DNA from 3 places in the Thermoanaerobacterium thermosaccharolyticum DSM 571 genome. Region 2 is predicted to be linked to each of the others. Evidence: riboswitches for the same ligand, from Rfam matches in the RefSeq annotation. Region 2 holds a riboswitch; each other region holds the start of a gene.

Region 1 (7,404 bases), 1.3 Mb from region 2:
ATACCAACTTTCCATTGGCATATTTTACATTGCTATTATTCGTGTTTGTCGAACCAATTTGAGCTCTTATGATATCCATTACCTGCTTTGATGCAGTTTCTAGATCTTCAAGATCTTCCTCATATTTTTTTTGTTGTCTTTCTAGGTCTCTCAAGACACCACTTCTTGATACCATGGCAACTTGTATCCTTTTCTTTCTCTCTTCCACTTGAGCTGTAACATATTGCAAATTATTTTTTTCTTCTTTTAAGACTTCTTCTTTTTTCGCTATTAAATTTTTAGTGTTTTTTATTTCATTTAAAATTCTTATATCAAAAGCCATTAATTTTTTTATATTATCAAGTCGTGATATAAAATCGATAAAATTTTTTGAACCCAATAAAACTTCAATATATCCTGCATCACCACTCATATATATTGCTCTTATCCTCTCTTTATACAAACTCTTACGAGAGTCATATCTTTTTTGAGCTATATCTAGTTCTTTCTGTGTCTCACTTATTTTTTGCTCAATTGAGTATAATTTCCTCTGATTTTCAATCAATTCTTTTTGAGTTTCTGATAGCTGTTTGTCGATGTCTAATAGTTCTTTTTTTACAGATTGCTGTTTTTGATAATTTTCACTCAATTTTTTTTGAGTTTGTTGTTTTTGAATGCTTAAGTCTTCAAGTCTCTTTTTATTGTCAGTTAAATTAGATGAATATCCATAATTAAAAACAGATGCAAAAATAAAAATGATAATTAGAAAAATAGTCATCTTACGTTTCATCAATATCCCCCTAAGAAATCTATATATAATCGACATACCTGGTATGAATTTCACCAGGTATGTTACAATACCTATTCTGTTGCGTCATCCTCAGGTTTTTCGATTTGCCTATTGCCTTTATCTTGTTCATGGCTGTGATTATGACTATGCATACCTTTCATCATAAATAAATGCATTAATGGGCACAACAGTAGAAACAAAAACGGTAAAATAGTTGTTAAAAACTTCATCTGTAACACTCCTTTCATAAAATTTTTATTCAATTAATGGATATAGTAAAAGAAAACCGTCGATATTGCCATTAACAAAACTACCACCGCAATATCTAAAAAACCTTTTTTACTTTGTACCGGCATCTCATCTTTCTCAATAGTATTGTATTTTTTAATATAATGTGCCGCTATCAAAGCTGCAGCGATAAATATAGCACTAGCAAGATGAGCGATTGTAAATGGTGGTAAAATCATAGGATTTCCGACTCTAAAAAATTCTACAATAGATCTATTTATATTGAAGAAAATAACATATATGATAAATAATTGTCCATTGTATTTTATTTTGTCCCTTTTTCTCCAAAGCACGAAAAACATAATATAGTCAAGTAAAAATTCATAAACTTGTACAGGATGCAATAATTGTCCATTTACTTTTATTCCCCATGGCCATGGACGTGCCATTGCATACCCAAATATGTCGCATCCTATTCTTCCGATTGCTTGTCCTATAGCAAGCCCTGGCGACGCTAAATCTGCAATTTTCCAGAAATTTAATTTATATTTTCTAACATACCATATACTAAATAAAATCCCGGCAACTAAACTACCATGAATAGCCATCCCACCATCATGTATTTTCAGTATTTCAAGTGGATGTGTCAGGAAAAAATATGGTCGATATGTCAAAACGAATCCAAGCCTTCCCCCTATTATACCAACTATTATAAGGTACACGAGAAATTCTGAAACTTTGTCAACATCAAGGCCTTTTCTTTTGGCTTCTTTTAATGCCAAAATATACCCTGTGCCAACACCTATCGCTATCATTATTCCAAATAGATATATAGTGAAACCGCCAATATTAAACAAAGGTACTGTCATGAAAAATCTCCTCTCATATTAACTTTCATACTCATTCTTCAAAAAGATATATAAATTACTGTATCAATTGCTACAACAGTGTGCTAAAAGGCACTAATTCTCTGCTTTAAAAAATTTTATAAAAGATTGTCTTTATGTTTTACACCGATATTATTGCTATTACCGCCATAGCATCCATATATTATAACCTCCATTCCACATCTATCACTAACGCACGATATAATAAAAAATGATATAAGGTCTAAAATTAACTTAAGAAAAAGATACACTATAATAAAACCTTAGTACCATCTAGAAATTTATAATGCAAAAATCATGCCAAATAAAAAGGGCCTGAAAAATATCAAATCTCTAAATAAATTAGAGAATGATAGTTCAAACCCAAGTAAAAATTAATCAAATAGAAATTTATAATGCATTTTAGTAGATCATGTACGTCAGACCAAATTAACAGCAACCATGATGACTGTGCCCACCATGATGTCCTCCATCACTTTCATTTTTTACATATTTTTCTGGATTCTTTTCAAATTCTGCTTTACAACTTTTCGAACAGAAAAAATATTCCTTTCCATTGAATGTTGTTTTAGCTGCAGCATTATCCTCTTTAACATCCATTCCACACACTGGATCCTTAGCCATTTTTCACACCTCCTTTGATACATTATACCCATACTGGGTTTATGTTTATATGATATCATTTAATTACACAAAAGTCAATCGGAATATACATATTTATGTGCTTCTATTATTAATTTAAATATTATTGCCATAACATTATATTAAACAAATATCTAGTAAATTATTTTAAAAATGTCAAAAGCCCTCTTCTATTGTGAAGAGAGCTCTATAATAATTATTCTGCTGCTTTTTTAAGTGCTTGGTCAAGGTCATACAATATGTCGTCGATGTCTTCTATGCCTATTGAAAGTCTTATTTGGTCAGGGGTTACACCTGCTAATGACAATTCTTCTTCGTTTAATTGCGAATGTGTCGTGCTTGCTGGATGAATTACCAAAGACTTTGCGTCACCAACATTAGCCAGCAATGAGAATAATTCAAGGCTGTTTATGAATTTGATTCCAGCATTTATTCCACCTTTTATTCCAAATGTCAATATTGATCCAGCGCCTTTCGGTAGGTATTTCTTTGCAAGTTCATGGTATTTGTTTTCTTTAAGTCCAGGATAGTTTACCCACGTCACATTTGGATTGCTTGCTAAGAATTCTGCTACTTTTTGTGCATTTTCCACATGTCTTTGGACTCTTAATGACAAAGTCTCTAGTCCTTGTAAAAATAAAAATGCATTGAAGGGGCTTAAAGATGCACCAGTGTCTCTTAAAAGCTGTACCCTTAATTTTGTAATATATGCGGCCGGTCCAAATGATTCAACATATTTGATTCCGTGATAGCTGGGATCTGGCTCTACAAATTCAGTGAATCTTCCGCTTCCTGCCCAATCAAATTTTCCTGAATCTACTATTACTCCTCCTATTGATGTCCCGTGGCCTCCTATAAATTTTGTCGCTGAATGTACTACTATATCTGCCCCGTATTCAAACGGACGGAAAAGATATGGTGTTGCAAATGTGTTGTCTACAATTAGCGGTATTTTATTCTCATGCGCTATTTTTGCTATAGCCTCGAAATCAGGTATATTTATCCCGGGATTTCCTATTGTTTCTATATACAATGCCTTTGTTCTGTCTGTTATTGCTTTTCTGAAATTTTCAGGATCATCTGGATCTACAAATGTCGTTTTAATGCCAAGTTTAGGCAATGTTAAAGCGAAAAGATTGTATGTTCCACCATATAATGTACTTGCAGATACTATTTCATCACCTGCACCTGCTATATTTAATATAGAGTATGTTATAGCTGCAGCACCAGATGCTGTTGCAACTGCCCCTACTCCTCCTTCAAGTGCGGCAATTCTCTGTTCAAATACATCATTTGTCGGATTCATAATTCTTGTATATATGTTTCCTGCCTCTTTAAGATTGAATAATGCTGCTGCTTGATCAGTATCTTTAAAAACATATGATGTTGTCTGATAGATTGGAACAGCCATTGAACCTGTCGTAGGATCCGGCTTTTGCCCCGCATGTACCTGCAATGTATCAAATTTTAATTTTCTTTCTTCACTCATATAAATCTCTCCTCTTCATAATTTTAGTTTAAAGAAATTAAAATGTTATTCTTATAATTCACCTCTTTTCGCTTTTTTAGAATATTAAAAGCCCTCTTCGATGTAGAAGAGGGCTAAATTTACGCCGCTCCTCTCATCTCTCAGGTTTCCCTGCAGGATTTGGCACCAGACGCATAATATATGCCGGTTGCCGGGTTTCATCGGGCCAGTCCCTCCACCACTCTTGATAAGAGGTTCGATATTTTCTTTATATTGTTAATTATATTAACACTTTAAATCAATAATGTCAATAGGTATTCTTGGACATTTATCAGGTTGAAATTTAAAATCTATATAAATTTTCACTAAAATACCTATCAGATCTATCAGGAAATACTACAACTATATTTTTTGGTTCCTTTTGCTTATTAGCCTGTTTTATAGCCGCAGCAAAGGCAGCGCCCGACGATGATCCTACAAATAATCCTTCTCTTTTTGCAAGTTCCTTAACATAATAAAAGGCTTCATCATCAGATACCTTTTCGACATCATCTATTAAGCTTACATCCATAGTATCAGGTATAAAATCATTACCTATGCCCTCTATTTTATAGCATTTTACTAAATCTCCTCCACCAATTATTGAACCAATAGGATCAGCAAGCACGCCTTTTACTTTAGGATTTTTCTCTTTTAAATACCTAACTACACCTGTGAACGTTCCACCAGTACCTGCTCCAGCAATAAACACATCTACATTTCCATCCAAAGCATCATATATCTCTGGTCCTGTTGTTTCATAATGAGCCTTTACATTTGCCATATTTTTAAACTGGTTTGGAATATATGAGTCCTTAATCTCCTTTGCTAATTCATATGCTTTATCCATCGCTCCTTTCATTCCAAGCTCTTTAGGCGTATTTATTATTTCAGCACCCAAAGCTTTCATTAGTATCTGTTTTTCTACTGAAAATTTAGTTGGTACAACAAATATGACTTTATAACCTTTATTCAATGCTGCAAGTGCAAGGCCAATGCCCGTATTCCCAGCAGTAGGCTCTATTATAGTAGAACCTTTTTTTATTAACCCTTTATCTTCAGCATCTTTTATCATGTAATAGCACGTTCTATCTTTTACAGAACCACCAGGGTTCATGTTTTCTAGCTTGGCAAAGATGTTTACATATGGAGGTATATCAAAATGAGTTATTTTTAGAAGTGGTGTCTTGCCAATTAAATCACTGATTCCCTCTGCATATTTCATGATTTCAACTCCTTATTGCATTTTTTAAATCATCAATTAAATCCAGATAATTCTCAAGTCCAACTGATAGTCTTACTAACTTATCGGTTATGCCAAGCTTCAATCTCTGTTCCTCTGGTATAGACGCATGTGTCATTTTTGCTGGATATGAAATTAGGCTTTCATATCCGCCTAGGCTTTCCGCAAGTGTAATAAGTTTTACATTGTTTAATAATTTTAATGCCATATCTTTGTTTTTTAACTCAAATGAAATCACGCCTCCAAAGCCATCCATCTGCTCTTTTGCAATATCGTATCCTGGATGTGTATGTAAACCAGGATAATAAACTTTTTCAACTTCAGGTTGTTCCAAAAGCCAATTTGCAATTTCTTTGGCATTTTTCTCATGTCTTTCCATTCTAACGCTAAGTGTTTTTATTCCCCTAATCACAAGGTAAGAATCCTGTGGTCCTAAAATGCCACCAACTGCATTTTGCAGAAAATGAATTTTATGAGCTAATTCTTCACTATTAACAACGACAAGGCCTGCTACAACATCGCTATGGCCTCCAAGGTATTTTGTTGCACTATGAACAACTATGTCTGCACCTAATTCAATGGGTCTTTGGAAATATGGTGTCATAAAAGTATTATCAACTATCGAAAGTATGCTATATTCTTTAGCTATTCTTGAAATTTCTCTGATATTTGTAATTGTCATAAGAGGATTTGTAGGTGTTTCATAAAATATTGCCTTTGTATTTTTTGTTATACTATTTACAACATCATCTTTTAAAGACGTGTCTACAAATTTTGAAACTATGCCAAGCCTTTTAAAAACTTTCTCAAGTACCCTGAATGTTCCTCCATAAACATTATTTGAAACTATTACCTCGTCACCAGCATTAAAAAGCATCAAAACTGTCGATATTGCTGCCATGCCAGATGCAAAGGCAAAACCACCCTTTCCACCCTCTAGATCATTAATAAGCTTTTCTAATGATTCTCGTGTTGGATTACCTGTTCTTGAATATTCATAACCCCTATCTTTTCCTACGGCATCCTGTTTAAACGTCGATGTTTGGTATATAGGTGTTGATACTGCACCTGTTTTTTCGTCACCAAATATACCACCATGAATTAATTTTGTCTCCTTTCTCATCCTAAATCCTCCTTATTCTTTAATTCCTTTTGCTATAAATATTCCTGTTTTTGCTATCTCTCCTTTAGATGACTTTGCAGTTGCATAAAGTCCTGTTTCTTTTACAAGTATTTCTTTAAAGTTACTATGAATAAGCCATTTTTCTATATCTTCTAAATTAAATCCAAGCCATCTGTCGTACATTTCGAATCTTGCCCACTCACTACTGTGCTTCATAACATCTGTTATGATCAACATTCCGCCCGGCTTTAAAATCCTGTGTATTTCCATGATGCCTTTAAACGGATTTTCTACATGATGTAATACCATGTTTGAAAAAACTACATCGATAGAATCATCAATTATTGGTATTTGCTCCATACTTCCTTTTAAAAAAATTATGTTATTAATGCCAGCATTCTCAGCAGTTTGTTTTGCATATTTAAGCATTTCATCTGAAACGTCGATCCCAACAACTTCTCTTGCATATTTTGATAATTCCAAAGCCATAAATCCTGACCCTGTACCAATATCTGCAACAATTAAACCGCCTTTATTTTTTATGTTAGATCTTTCTATTGCAATGTTTCGAATATCATCATCGAAGTATTTTTTCCTAATCTCATCCCATTCTCCCGCTATACTGTCAAAATATTCTATATAGTTCATATAGCACCTCCTAATTTATAGTATTCCGATATGAATACTTGGTTATAATTAAAATACCATTCTTCTTCTAAAATGTCAATAAAAAAATTACTTTTTTAAAAAATTTCTTCAAGAAAAACATGGACTTCTCAAACTAAAAATTAACCCCCCTCCTGTAATAAAGAGGGGGATTAATTTAAGATTTATTAAAAATTTTATTTAGCTCATCAAAATCATACGTATTTATCACATCTTTCGCTTCAAGCCAACCTTTACGTGCAATGCCGATGCCATATTTTATGTCATCAAGTCCTTCTATCCTATGTGCATCTGGACAGATTGCAAATTTTACACCTTTTTCTTTTGCATATTTTATAT
Region 2 (7,404 bases):
ACTTTATAAACGATACATTACCATCCAAGTCTATAAGTTCTGTCCCATTTCCGTATTCATCTATATAATAAGGTAAAATAGCAAGGTACACATCTGGCATCTCAACATTTCTCATCTCCATTACTCCTTTGTGCGAACTTATGTTTGTATTTATTATATAAGATAATTTTTCCAAAGTCAATATATGGTTGTCAAGAACTAATCATAATTTTCTGATTTTTTTTTTTTTTTTTTTTTTTTTTTTTTTTTTTTTTTTTTTTTTTTTTTTTTTTTTTTTTTTTTTTTTTTTTTTTTTTTTTTTTTTTTTTTTTTTTTTTTTTTTTTTTTTTGAATTTTATTACATCATATACATTTATTGACTGTTAACAAAATTTATAATATAATAGAAAATGTCGAAAAAAGGAGAAAAAGAATATGAATTATGGTGAAGATAAACTTATATCGCATCTTTTGCTGTCGCTAAAAAACTATAATTACGAGACATACAAACACAGTCTAAGAGTTGCAAAATTATCTTTTAAGATTGCTAATATGATTCATTTGAGCTTAAATGAGCAGCTCTCTATATACAAGGGTGCCTTGCTTCATGACATAGGAAAAACAATGATACCGATTAACATTTTATCAAAACCAGACAAACTTACAAGCACCGAATATGACCTTGTTAAATTGCATTCCAGTTGCGGCGCAAATATGCTGGAAGTGCTGTCTCCACTTATGTATTTAATACCTGCTGTTTTATACCATCATGAAAGACTGGATGGTTCGGGATACCCTTACGGTCTTAAGTTTATCCCGTTAAGTGCTCAAATTATAGCTGTCTGTGATTCTTTTGATGCTATGACAAATAAAAGATCTTATTCATATAAAAAAGTAAAAAGTTTTGATGAAGCGATACAGGATTTAAAGGATTGCAACAATAAATATAATCAGATGTTAGTTTCTGCACTAGAAAAAGTATTAAAAAATAATGAATCGGTTTTTCTAAGAAAAAATAATGAAAATAATGGAATTGCCATCTAATAGATTTTTTAAAATTATGTGTTATAATATTATTAGCGTAGCGTACATATTTTGATGCGGCAATAGATATATAAATGCCGCAAGCCCGGAATTTTTCCGGGCTTAAAATTTATTTATTAAAAGCAAGTTTCTTTAGTATTTCTACTCTATCAGTTCTCTCCCATGTAAGGTCAAGGTCTGTTCTTCCGAAATGTCCGTATGCAGCAACTTGTCTATAGATAGGCCTTCTGAGATCAAGATCTCTTATGATTGCAGCAGGTCTTAAATCAAATACTTTCTTTACAATATCCGATATTTCATCATCAGGAATCTTTCCAGTGCCAAAAGTATCAATATTTACTTCTAACGGTGTAGCAACACCTATTGCATACGCCAGTTGAACTTCGCACCTGTCAGCAAGACCAGCAGCAACGATATTTTTCGCAACATACCTTGCAGCATATGCAGCAGATCTATCAACTTTTGACGGATCTTTGCCAGAAAACGCACCACCGCCATGCCTAGCATATCCGCCGTAAGTATCAACTATTATCTTTCTACCTGTAAGTCCACTGTCGCCTTGTGGTCCACCTACGACAAACCTTCCTGTTGGATTTACGTATATTTTTGTGCCATCATCAATTAGCTCTGGCGGAACAATTGGCTTTATTACATATTCTTTTACGTCATTTTCTATCTTGTCATGGTCAACATCAGGTGAATGCTGTGTTGATACGACTATCGAGTCTACTCTCTTCGGAACATCGTCAATGTACTCTATTGTAACCTGTGTCTTTCCATCAGGCCTTAGATAATCTAATATACCATTTTTTCTGACCTCTGCCAGTCTACGAGCAAGTCTATGGGCAAGCGATATAGGAAGCGGCATAAGCTCAGGAGTCTCTGTGCATGCGTATCCAAACATCATGCCTTGGTCTCCAGCTCCTTGTTCTTCTAGGTCATTATGTGAAATACCTTTCTTTACTTCCAATGCTTTGTCAACTCCAAGCGCTATATCAGGAGACTGTTCATCAATAGATGTAAGAACAGAGCATGTATCTGCATCAAAACCATATTTTGCGCGAGTGTACCCTATCTCCTCTATAACTTTTCTTGCAATTTTAGGTATGTCCACATAGCATTTGGTAGAGATTTCACCCATAACTAAAACCATACCAGTTGTTACAGCCGTCTCACAAGCTATTCTTGCATATGGATCATTTTTAAGTATTTCATCAACTATTGCGTCAGATATTTGGTCACAAATTTTATCTGGATGTCCTTCAGTTACAGATTCTGAAGTAAAATACTTTTTCATTAGTATCCTCCTTTTTTAAATCACATAAAAAAACTTAAACAAAATAAAACCTCTCCAAAAGAAGAGGCATGTACACCCTCATCTTTCAGAAGTAACCTTCTGCGAGAATTAGCACCTTGTCACAAAGACAGGTTGCCGGGCTTCATAGGGCTCCTCCCTCCACCTCTCTTGATAAGAGTTCTCGTTATTTAACTTAAAATATAATAACACAGTATATTTGAGAAGTCAACTTAAAAAAATTTAATCTGCATGTAAAAAAGTGCTTGAGTATTCCCAAGCACTAATAAATTAACTATATACGAATAATGAAGGGGTTCTTTTGCCTTTTAGAATACAACAAACTTATCCCTTGGAGCTCCGCATACAGGACATTTTTCTGGTGCTGTATCAATTACAGTATAGCCACATACTGGACAAATATATACTTTAGAAATCTTTATGTCTTCATTTTTCAATGCTGCAGCTTTTGCATCTGTGTACATCTTAGCATGTATTTTTTCTGCTTCTAACGCATAATTAAAACTTCTATCTGCAGCTTTCTCTTCTTGCAGATCAGCAACTGCCTTATATGCAGGATACATTTCTTCTTCTTCAAACGTTTCACCTGCTATTGCTTTGTCAAGATTTGCTACTGTGTCTTTCACTTCTCCTAATGTCCTATAGTGATTTGTAGCATGAACCAGTTCTGCGTACGATATAGCTCTAAAAAGCTTCGCTATGTTTGGTTTGCCTTCCTTCTCTGCAACATCGGCAAATATTTGGTACCTCATATGTGCCTGGCTTTCACCAGCGTAAGCATCACTTAGATTTTTTTTGGTCATTTCTCTCATTTCAAATCTCCTCCTTAATTTTTTTAATCTAATACTTTATCCCCCGGTTTCCAGCCGACAGGACAAGCATGGCCTGTTTGAAGTGCGTTAAGCACTCTTAGTATTTCATCGACATTTCTGCCGATTACTGGCTCATGTACAACTTCATAATCAATGATTCCATCTGGGTTAATGATAAAAGCTGCTCTTAAAGCAATACCAGCTTCTTCAATCAGTATACCATACTGTTTGGTGACTTCTTTATTGTAATCAGATATAAGAGGATAATCTATCCCGCCAAGGCTTTCTATCCAGGCATTGTGAGAGTATACGCTGTCTGTGTTGATACCTAAAATCTCTGCATTCAGTTTTTCAAATTCTGATTTCCTTCTATTAAACTCTGGTATCTCAGTAGAACATACGGACGAAAAGTCCAGTGGATAAAAGAAAAGTACTACCCATTTTCCCTTATAATCGGATAAAGATATTTGACCTTTAGTGCTGTCTAATTTAAAATCAGGAGCTTTTTTCCCCACCAAAGACATATGTAACACACCTCTTCACATAAGTTATTATTTAACTACTAAAATTTCGTAAACATACAGGGAAAACTATTAATATCGCCTTTCCATTAATAATTATTTTCCCTTCACAAGTACTATTATACATCATTTATTTTTGATGTCAATATGTTTGTTGAAAATATTTATCAATTGTGATAAAAAATATCTTCTTAGAATATTTTATTTGAGATTTGAAAATTGATGATAGCAGGAAAAAATGGCAAAATAAAAAAAGGCCTTATAGCCTAACTTATATGGTGGAGGGAGATGGATTCGAACCATCGAAGGCACAAGCCAACAGATTTACAGTCTGCCCCCTTTAGCCACTTGGGTATCCCTCCATGAAATATTATATTAGCTTTTTGTAAAACCCCAAAATTATTGATTTTAAAGGGTTTTATTTTATATATCAGCAGGATTTTCCTCCACTTTTGCCGAATTATATATTATACCAAATATTCAAAATCAAACCAAAGTGAAAGGAGATCCTGCATGATAAAGCAACTTCATTTTTCTGATTTTATTGATGATTTTCATAAATTTGTTGTTGTTCAAAAACCTCAGTTGCTTGAGCTTCTTGACCAGTATATTAATATTTGTGAGTTAATCCCTGTAAATTGGTATTTTCACTATAATAAAGCTACTGGTCGCCCTCATGATAATTCTCTCGATTCAATTGTTTCAACCTTACTGTTGCAAAAGTTACTTTCTATACCAACTATTGATTTACTTATTACTTTTTTGTCATTTTCAAAAGAACTCCGTGATTTTTGTGGGCTTAATACTGTTCCTGATGCTTCTTTTTACTCAAGGTTCAAACAGGATTACTGTGATGACATTGAAGCCTTCTTTCATAAGTTAGTCGATATTACTGAACCTATTTGTCAGGAAATTGGCCAAGCCCTTGAAAAAGAATTAGGCATCAATCCTGCTGAAGTTTATATTATGGATACTACTGGTATTGAATGCTATGTTAAGGAAAACAACCCCAAATTCTTTAATGCTCTTGTTAAAAAGCTTCAATACTTTAACAAGGACAAGTCAAAAGAAGACATCTATAAAATGGCCTATAATCAAATGCCTAAAACTGCTTCTGTTGACCCTAATATTAAATTGCAATATATCAATGGTACTTTCTGTTATGCCCACAAAACTATAGTTGTGTCTAATGCCCTCGGCATTTTAAGACATATGGACTTTTGCGATTACCAGCCGGATTTTAATGATTATACTGATAGCTCTGAGCCCGCATCCCCTGAAGAAGTTAAACTTACATGGGATGGAAAACTGCTTATACCTGCTATGGAGAATTTTTTTGAGCGTCATCGTAACTTTAATATTTATGCTATGACTGCTGATTCTGGCTTCGATGATGTCCCAAACTATAAATATCTCTTTGAGAATCATGGCATTCTGCCTGTCATTGCTCTTAATCCTAGAAATACCAGAAAAAATTTCGGCAAGCCAGGAATTAATGAAGATGGTATTCCTACATGCCCAAAGGACCCATCTCTTCCAATGAAATGGGATGGCTCTTGTAAAGGTAAAAACCGTTCCTTTAGGAACAAGTTTATTTGCCCTAAAACTGAAAAGTTACCTGGTGGCAAATATGTTTGTTCCTGCGAGGATAAATGTACAACTTCCGATTGTGGCAGAATGTTTTATACATATCCCAAAGATAATTATAGAGTTCATACCCCTATTCCTAGAGATACAGAGCAATGGAATCAAATAGCTGATTTTCGACATATCATTGAGCAGGTTATCTCTAGGCTCAAACTTCCCCTGCAGCTTGGTAATCTCCAGGCTAGAGACCGCAAAACCATCAAGGCAGATTTCTTCATGGCTGGTGCTGCGCATCTTATTACTGTTTTACTAGCATACCGTATGGGAGCTATAGATAAAATTCGTTCTGTTAAGTCTATAGCTGCTTAATTCAACAGCCAGCTAAACTTAAGCATCTACCTCATTTGCATAAATCATTGGGGTCTATTTGTCATGCCTGTTTTTTTCTGTTTTCAATGTTCATCAATAAAATTCAGACCTTTCTTGATTAAATGTACTCTCTGGTATACTGTATCTTTCCTATATCTTCCTCTATTGATTGCTAGCTGTAAATTTTCGTCTCATAGTTTCACAATCACCTAATATTATATTCTAAACCAATAAAATTATCCTCTATCGACTTAATAAAAATGGTGGTCGCAATAGGGCTCGAACCTATGACCCCCTGCTTGTAAGGCAGGTGCTCTCCCAGCTGAGCTATACGACCAAATTATGGTCGGGGTGGAGGGACTCGAACCCCCGACCCCATGCTCCCAAAGCACGTGCGCTACCAACTGCGCTACACCCCGGCGTCTTGCGACATATTTGATTATAGTAGAAATCAAATAATTATACAAGATTTATTATTCTCCATTTTGGGCGATTTTTGATAAATAACTCGCTATTTTTTGATATTTTTCAATTATACTCGTTATTGCTATGACATCATTATTATACTCAAAAATGGCAATAATAATATCAGTTTTTATTATTTATTTATCAAATTGTAACATGGCTGTAATATATAGAAGGTAAAATTATGTTATATATTAATGGAAAATTTATCATAGGCGAACGATTAATGGAGCTTTCCTAATATGTCACGATGAATGTAGCGCAGTTTGGCGTATGAGCGAAAGCGAAAGCCATCACAATGCATAAACGGCGTCAGCCAAACAAGCGAAATGAATCGCTGACATATATGATAAGCGAAATTTGTGAGCATTGATAAATTTTCCATAATTATAAATTACTAAAGAATGTATATTTTTTTAGGAGGGATTTCATTGAACTGCCGAAAGCTGATAAGTTTAAGTTTAGTCTCACTACTCATATTTTCATCTGTTATTATGCAGAGCATTTCTGCCAATGCGTATTCTGTAATCACTACAAATGAGAACCAGCAAGTACTCAGTAAAGGAGTTACACAAAAAAATATTACATATTTCACTACAGATGGTTTTATAAATGTCAATGTTCTTTACATTGACCTAAATGACAGCAATACATCCATATCAACCATCTTCAATCCATCAGGTTTTAAAGACAGGATGAATGTTGAAGACATGGCAAACGGAAATGGTGCAATAGCAGCAGTAAATGGTGATTTTTTTGATACCAAGCAGGGATTTATTATAGGTGCATCAGTTAAGAATGGAAACCTTTTGACTGTTCCTTATTACAAAGGAAACTACGCTACGTTTGCAATTGATAAATACAACAATCCATCTATAGGCTATTGGAAAAGTACTTCATTAAATATAACACTTCCAGATGGAAGTCAAATCCCCATAAGTGCATTAAACAATATTGGTTCGTTAAGCAATGGCACATCATGTGTAATCTTTACAAAAGATTGGAATTCAAATACGCCTGGTGTCAGCAATAACTATAAGGACTTAGTTGAAGTCATCGTAGGCAGCGATAACAAAGTCATGGATGTAAGGCAAGGTAAAGGTCCTGCTTTAATCCCAGATGGTGGATACTCCATAGATGCCACTGGCAATATCGCTTCGACTTTATTAAATCTTAAACCAGGTGATACTGTAATCAAAAATATCTCTACAGATCCTCCATTTAACAATTTCAAAATGGCAATAAGCGGAGGAACTATTCTTGTATCAAACGGATCTATCCCACAGCAGTTTACTGATAACGTAGACGGCAT
Region 3 (7,404 bases), 1.3 Mb from region 2:
ATGCGTCTTAATGTTATAGTGTGGTAAACCGTGCTCTTCTACATATCTCAACACATTTTTTAAGCATGTGATAAAATCACTATCAACAATCCTGCAGTCTTCCGTCGTTACAATATCGTAAAATCTACCTTTCACGTGAAGTCCCAACTGACTTATCCCATTGTCATCTTTTCCAAACGTGTACTCCATCTTGTTTCTGTATAAAAAGGCATCTGGACTTCTGACAATGCCGAGAAATTCAAAATCTTTTATTCCTGCTTCATCAAGAAGTTTTTTTACATAATCTTCTTTTAATTTTAATTGATCCTCATAATTTATATTTAAATATGCACAACCGCCACATTTACCAAAATGTTTACATACATCACTATGTTCCAACGGTGATCTCTCTAGTACCTCTACAACATCTGCCTCAATTTCTTCACCTTTTATTTTTTTTATCTTCACCTTTGCCTTTTGCCCTTTAATAGCTCCTCTTACCTTAATAATATTGCCACTTAAATGTGTTAATCCATGTCCATTTAAGTCCATATCATCTATATTAACAATTATTTCTTCGTTTTTCTTCATGTCACATTTCCCCTAAACTTTGATATACATTATATATACCATACATGTGTAAATACGTCAAAATAATTCATTATAAATATATTATCACACATATATATAATCTGAATATTATATATTAAAAATACTAAAATGGGGGTTTTATATATGTATGATTATAACGATCTTTATATACAAACATATGATATGAGCCAAAAAGGCTTGGCTGAGGCATATATACCGATGCAAAAGTATGTATCATCGTATCCGCCTGAACAAGGTTTAAGGAGAGGAACAATTTTCCCTGAATTAGATAAGCCATACATTGAGGAAAAAGCGAGGGGGTACTAATAAATGGATGCAAATCAAGTAGCTCTTATCAAAAAAATAATGGAGTTAGATTTTGCGTGTATAGACTTAAATCTTTACCTTGACACACATCCTGAAGATCAAAAAGCATTAAAAGATTACAACTACTATAGCCAACAGTCAAAATCATTAAAAGTACAATATGAGCAACTTTATGGTCCATTGATGTCTTTCGGTGAAACACCTTCACAGTGTAACAGATTTAGGTGGGTAGATGACCCATGGCCATGGGAAATTCAGTATTAAAGAGGTGATACTATGTGGGTGTATGAAAAAAAATTAGAATATCCTGCCAATGTATGTAAGCCAGACATCAAGATGGCTAAATTTTTAATAGCACAGTATGGAGGACCGGATGGTGAATTAGCTGCAGCGTTGAGATACCAGACTCAAAGATACACAATGCCTACAGGCCAAGCAAAGGGAACATTGACAGATATATCCACAGAAGAATTTGCGCATCTTGAAATAATTGCCACAATGGTATTTAAGCTTTTAAAAGGTGTACCAGCAGAAGAGCTTAGAAGAGAAGGGCTTGGTGAGCAGTACACCGAACACGACAGGGCAATTTTCTACAACGACGCAACAGGAATGCTTTGGACAGCGGCGTACATTCAAGCAAAGGGTGATGTAATCGCAGATCTTCATGAAGACATGGCAGCCGAGGAAAAAGCAAGGGCAACATATGAACACCTTATAAACCTTACTGATGATCCATGTGTAAAAGATACATTGAGATTTTTAAGAGAAAGAGAAATTGTACACTTCCAGAGATTTGGAGAGACTTTAGATAGGGTAAGAGAACATCTAAGATGCAAAAAAATATATTAAAGTAAAAGCCGGAACCACCGGCTTTTACTCTTTGTTTAATTCGCTAAATACTTTATCGGCTATCCTAACCGCCTCTTGCGCATTTGCACCATAATAATCAGCGCCGATTTTCATTGCATAATCTTTTGTAAGCACAGCACCACCAACCATGATTTTTACATCATGTTCCTTCCTTAATATTTTAATCGTCTTTTCCATATTGTTAAGCGTCGTAGTCATTAAGGCACTAAGCCCTACAAGCGGTGCTTTCGTCCGCTTCAGTTCGTCAACTATAGTAGATGGTTTCACATCTTTCCCAAGATCTATTACCTCGTACCCGTAATTTTCAAGAAGGACTTTGACTATATTTTTACCTATGTCGTGTATGTCGCCTTCTACTGTAGCAAGTATTATTTTGCCTTTAGATCCCATTCCTTTTGGCATCTTTTCTTTTAAAACTTTAAAAGCGCTTTCTACAACTTCAGCGGAGTTTAAAAGCTGCGGTAGAAAATATATTCCCTTATCGTACTTGTCTCCTACATCCTTCAATGCAGGTATTATTGTATTATCTACTATGCTTAATGGTTCTACGCCTTCATTAAGTATTTCCAGCACTAATCTATCTATGTCTGCCTTTTTACCTTCTAGTATGTTTTTATAAAGCATTTGGCTTGCATCTTTTTTTAGTTTTTCTTCAATCGTTGCATCGGATATATTGCTGATTTTATCATCTTTTTTATATGTCTGTATGTATTTTTCACATCTTGCATCCCTAGATGTCAAAACCATTGATGCATTTAATATATCCATCGTAATTTTATCGTTTGGATTTACTATCACTGCATCAAGGCCGTATGATGCTGCCATGGCAAGAAATGCAGTATTTATAAGTTGCCGCTCAGGCAAACCATAAGATATGTTGCTAAGTCCAATAATCGTGCTTACACCAAGTTCACTTTTTACAAGTTTAATTGCCTTTAAAGTTTCAATCGCCGCCGTCTGCTCCGATGACACCGTAAGAGCTATGCAATCAATTATAATATCTTCCTTTGGTATTCCATAGTCAAAGGCTGTTTTTACAATCTTTTCAGCATTTTTAAGCCTTTCCTCCGCATTTCTAGGAAGCCCTTCATCGCTTATTGTAAGTCCTATAACGTTAGTACCATACTTTTTAACAATGGGCAATACTTCTTGTAAGCTTTTTTCTTTTGCGCTTACAGAGTTTATAATCGGCTTTCCTCTTACTATTCTTACTGCATTTTCTATTGCTTTGACATTGCTGCTATCTATCTGCAACGGCAGATTGACAATATTTTGAATCTGCGAGACGACATAAGGCATTAGCTTCTCTTCATCTATTCCCGGCACTCCAATATTTATATCCAACATATCAGCGCCTAAATTTTCCTGTGAGCTCGCTTCATCAAACAGAATATTAAACTTACCCTCTTTTATAGCCGCACTTAGCCTTTTTTTACCTGTCGGATTTATCCTCTCACCTATTATACATATTGGGTTATTTTCACCTATGAAAACAGTTTTTGTATTTGATGAAACTGCTGTCACTTTCCTCATGGTCGATTTATGCTCAACATTATATACATCGTTCTTTAATAATTTAATGAACTCCGGTGTCGTGCCACAGCAGCCACCTACAATAGATGCGCCACACTCTAAAAGTTTTTTTGACTGATGTACAAATTGCTCCGGCGATACATTGTAGAACGTCTTGCCATCCTTTAAATGAGGCATCCCGGCATTTGGCTGCGCTAAAATAGGTATTCGAGCAACTTCCGACATCTTTTTTACTATATCAGCCATCATATCAGGCCCTGTAGAACAATTCACGCCAATAGCGTCAAGCCCCAACCCTTGAAGACTCACAACAGCTGTCACAGGATCTGTCCCCATCAATGTTCTTCCATCTTCTTGAAACGTCATAGTGCATATTACTTTTAAATTCGTATTTTCTTTCACTGCAAGAATAGCCGCCTTAGCTTCTAAAATATCTGACATAGTTTCTATTAGTGCTAAATCTGCACCTGCCTTTTCACCTTCTACAGCGACTTCAGAAAAGGCATTATATGCTTCATCAAATGTAAGTTTGCCGAAAGGCTCCATCAATTCTCCAATAGGTCCCATCGAAAGGGCAACCGCTTTATCTCCTGCAGCCTTCTTTGCTATCTTAACAGCACTTCTTACTATCAACGGTACATCGCCAGAAAGATTATAAGCTTTCAATTTTATCCTATTGGCACCAAAAGTATTTGTTTCAATCACATCAGCGCCAGCATCGATGTACGATTTATGAATTTCATATACGATATCCGGGTGTGTTATGTTATAGTACTCTGGGCACTCACCTGTTTTAAGCCCTTTCATTTGAAGCATCGTTCCCATTGCTCCATCAAACACAATTACACTATTCTTTAAGTTCTTTAAAATATCCAATGATTACATCTCCTTACAGTGATTACAAAACTTCTTTTTTAATATCTGTCTTTATATTTTTTACATTATTGATAATATCGACGACGATGTCCGTCCTCCCAAGCGGCATAATATGAACACCACTTACCAGATTTTTTATCTTATTTATAAACTCTACCGCAATTTTAAGTCCTTCGCCTTTTCCGTTGTTTTTTAATCTTTCAAGGATGTAATCAGGTATTTCAATGCCTGGTACCTTTGCATTTAAATTGACAGCCATTTTATAACTTTTAAGCGGCAGAACACCTACTAAGACAGGTATGCCGAACTTGCTTATTGCATCAAGGAATCTATATAATATTTTTTCATCATAAACCGGTTGTGTCTGTATAAATGATGCCCCATTTTCTATTTTTATCTTTAATTTTTCTATTGATTCTTTGCTTAAATCATTTGGATTTGCTGTAGTACCTATACAAAAGCTTGTCGATGACTCCAGCCTGTTTCCACTGTAGTCAAAACCGTTGTTTAACGATTTTGCAATCTTAATTAACCCTATAGAATCCACATCGTATACACCAGTTGCTTGAGGTACATCTCCACGTTTAGGATCATCACCCGTCAATGCAAGAATATTTCTTACTCCAAGAGCATACGCCCCTAAAAGCTCTGCCTGAAGACCTATAAGATTTCTATCCCTGCAAGTTAGATGGAATATAGTTTCAATATTCAGATGATTTTGTAGAAGATGTGCAAGCGCAATCGGACTCATCCTCATGTTTGCCATAGGACAGTCAGTTATATTTAAAGCATCCACTATTCCATACAATTTTCTTGCTTCTTCAATAGAATTTGAAATATCAGCTCCTTTTGGCGTTGACATCTCAACAGTAACAACAAATTCACGGTTATTGAGCTTTTGACATAAATTTTTTGAATTTAACAATATAACCCCTCCTGATAAAAATAAAAAAATCTCTTCGCCAAAAGAAGAGATAAATGTGCTCCCATCTTTCAGCGATACGCTGCTGGAATTGGCACCGTGATATCCGGTTGCCGAGCTTCATAGGGCCAGTCCCTCCGCTACTCTTGATAAGAGTTTATTATATTAATTTGTTAAATTATATAATACAATCCAGATGCTTAAATGTCAATGAAATATTTGTTGAATCATTAAAATTCCTTGGTGTTTTATGCTGCAATTAATCTTTTATTTTTTTAAAAATGTGAAAAGATATATATGAGGTGATTTTATGAGATACAGAAAAATAGTCGAACCTGTAGTTTCCATCACATCAGGACCTGATGAAATAGAAAACCTAAACAACGCATTAAATTTACTTCCACTTCAAAATTTAATAGATGCAGGCAATACAGTTGTGATTACACCTAATTTTGTCAAAAGCAAACCGCCACAAAGCGGTACAATAGTCGGTCCAAATACATTAAGGGCATTAATCAGGTATATAAAATCGAAAAATCCCGGAAGAATAGTAATTGCCGCCGGTTCTGGCGGTGATCCTACGCCAAAAGTCATGTCAGATAATGGCATTGATAAAGTCATATCAGAAGAGGGCGTCGAGTTTGTGGATTTAAATTATGGACCTTATGTAGAACTGTTGCTTGACGATTGCCTCGTTAAATCTACAAAAGTAAATGACCTTTATGAAAAGATGGATGTTTTGATTTCATTCACTCAAATGAAGATACACGAGGAAGCGACTGTGTCCCTTGGAATAAAAAACATAGCTTTAAGCTGGCCTCCTGCAGAAATACATGGATTTCCGAAAAAAAATCTAGGAATACATGATGACCTCCACAATTTCATAAGAGCAATGGCAGAAAAAATTTCTATAGACCTTACAATATTAAGCGCACAAGAAGCAATGATAGGCACAGGCCCATCTGAAGGAAAGCCTATCAATGCAAACATGATAATAGCAGGAACCGATCCTGTAGCAACTGACACGGTAGGTGCCAGAATGTTTGGATTCATGCCGCAGGGGGTAAACTATTTATTTCAATGCGCCAAAAGAGGTGTAGGAACAGGCGAATTAAAAAATGTCACAATTAAAGGAATACCATTACAACAGGCTGAATTAAATTTTTCAACTTTAGCGTATGGCTATGGCATTGCGCTGGATTCAAATGGAATCAAACAAATGGTACCTGGCAAATCATAAAAATGTTAAGTTGCACAAATAAAGGTTTTAATTATTAAATATATTATGAGATTCCACTGCAAAAGTCTTCTTTATCTATTATTAGATAAAACATTTTTAAATTTAGGCAAATTTTGGAATCGCATAAAACTAGTTAAAAATTAGTTTTGCAGTGGAATCATATGTATTATCTTAATATTGTATTTATATTTTTTTAATGACAGGTTTGTATTCTTTATTTATTACCTTTTTACTATAGTATTTAATGCCTATAAATGATATAGCCGTAAATAACAGTCCCGATATAGCTTCTATCATCTGGGAAAAATTATCTATTCCAAATATATGTGCTACAGCATAACCAGCAAACACACCTACAAAGAAAAATAAAAGCGGTATGCCATACATTATCATAGTAGCCTTTAACATTGAAGTTTCTCTAATTTCTAATAAAACATTATCACCAACTTTTAATTCATCAATTGCATCAACTTCAACCATCATTCTGTTATTGCTTCCCATATCACATGCATGGCATTTCCCGCACATGTCATTTCTTAGTAGCTCAACTTTTGCTTTTCCATCTTTTATATTGGCAACGCATCCTTTTTCAGTCATTAATTAACGCCTCACTCATTTTTTTAACCAGCTTTACAAAATATTTAAACATTTATTTTGTTTACAATCAAGCTTGTCTTAAAAGGATATATGGAATCTGTAGGACATTTTTCAACACACGCCATGCATGATACGCATTTTTCATAATCTATCTTAGCTAAATTATCTATGACATGCACGGCATCATAATTACATGCTCTTTCACACGCTTTGCATCCTATACATCCAACTGTACACACTGGCCTTACATTTTTGCCTTTATCAGTATTAGAGCATATAACCCTTGTCTTAGTGTTTGCATCAACTAACTCTATTATATTTTTAGGACAAGCATCTACACAAATCCCACACCCAGTGCATTTATCCTCATCAACAACAGCGACTCCATCGCCTATTACATGTATAGCGTCAAATGGGCACAATTTTTCACATGTTCCAAGGCCAAGACATCCAAAACGGCACCCTTTTG

Evidence for each region. Region 2 has a riboswitch for S-adenosylmethionine ahead of metK (methionine adenosyltransferase). Riboswitches for the same ligand answer to the same signal wherever they lie in the genome.
Region 1: it holds a riboswitch for S-adenosylmethionine, as region 2 does, so the genes downstream of both, TTHE_RS03640 (homocysteine synthase) here and metK (methionine adenosyltransferase) in region 2, are expected to answer to the same signal.
Region 3: it holds a riboswitch for S-adenosylmethionine, as region 2 does, so the genes downstream of both, TTHE_RS04230 (methylenetetrahydrofolate reductase) here and metK (methionine adenosyltransferase) in region 2, are expected to answer to the same signal.

Annotation. Positions count from the first base shown of each region.
Region 1 covers NC_014410.1:741,782-749,185, reverse strand. Annotated here, with positions in the region: gene TTHE_RS03655 (murein hydrolase activator EnvC family protein) at 1-769, opposite strand, end outside; gene TTHE_RS13905 (DUF2933 domain-containing protein) at 841-999, opposite strand; gene lgt (prolipoprotein diacylglyceryl transferase) at 1,033-1,866, opposite strand; gene TTHE_RS03645 (YHS domain-containing protein) at 2,314-2,508, opposite strand; gene TTHE_RS03640 (homocysteine synthase) at 2,723-4,015, opposite strand; SAM riboswitch class I at 4,146-4,248, opposite strand; gene cysK (cysteine synthase A) at 4,338-5,258, opposite strand; gene TTHE_RS03630 (bifunctional cystathionine gamma-lyase/homocysteine desulfhydrase) at 5,263-6,399, opposite strand; gene TTHE_RS03625 (class I SAM-dependent methyltransferase) at 6,412-7,047, opposite strand; gene polX (DNA polymerase/3'-5' exonuclease PolX) at 7,223-7,404, opposite strand, start outside.
Region 2 covers NC_014410.1:2,198,103-2,205,506, forward strand. Annotated here, with positions in the region: gene TTHE_RS10975 (hypothetical protein) at 1-115, opposite strand, end outside; gene TTHE_RS10980 (HD-GYP domain-containing protein) at 415-1,023, shown strand; gene metK (methionine adenosyltransferase) at 1,133-2,320, opposite strand; SAM riboswitch class I at 2,396-2,498, opposite strand; gene TTHE_RS10990 (rubrerythrin family protein) at 2,647-3,150, opposite strand; gene TTHE_RS10995 (peroxiredoxin) at 3,174-3,674, opposite strand; tRNA gene TTHE_RS11000 (tRNA-Tyr) at 3,948-4,033, opposite strand; gene TTHE_RS11005 (transposase) at 4,185-5,627, shown strand; tRNA gene TTHE_RS11010 (tRNA-Val) at 5,889-5,964, opposite strand; tRNA gene TTHE_RS11015 (tRNA-Pro) at 5,971-6,046, opposite strand; gene TTHE_RS11020 (phosphodiester glycosidase family protein) at 6,524-7,404, shown strand, end outside.
Region 3 covers NC_014410.1:864,097-871,500, reverse strand. Annotated here, with positions in the region: gene rlmD (23S rRNA (uracil(1939)-C(5))-methyltransferase RlmD) at 1-570, opposite strand, end outside; gene TTHE_RS04250 (spore coat associated protein CotJA) at 715-897, shown strand; gene TTHE_RS04245 (spore coat protein CotJB) at 901-1,161, shown strand; gene TTHE_RS04240 (manganese catalase family protein) at 1,174-1,746, shown strand; gene TTHE_RS04235 (homocysteine S-methyltransferase family protein) at 1,771-4,176, opposite strand; gene TTHE_RS04230 (methylenetetrahydrofolate reductase) at 4,199-5,101, opposite strand; SAM riboswitch class I at 5,160-5,254, opposite strand; gene TTHE_RS04225 (DUF362 domain-containing protein) at 5,409-6,338, shown strand; gene TTHE_RS04220 (SoxR reducing system RseC family protein) at 6,522-6,935, opposite strand; gene TTHE_RS04215 (RnfABCDGE type electron transport complex subunit B) at 6,980-7,404, opposite strand, start outside.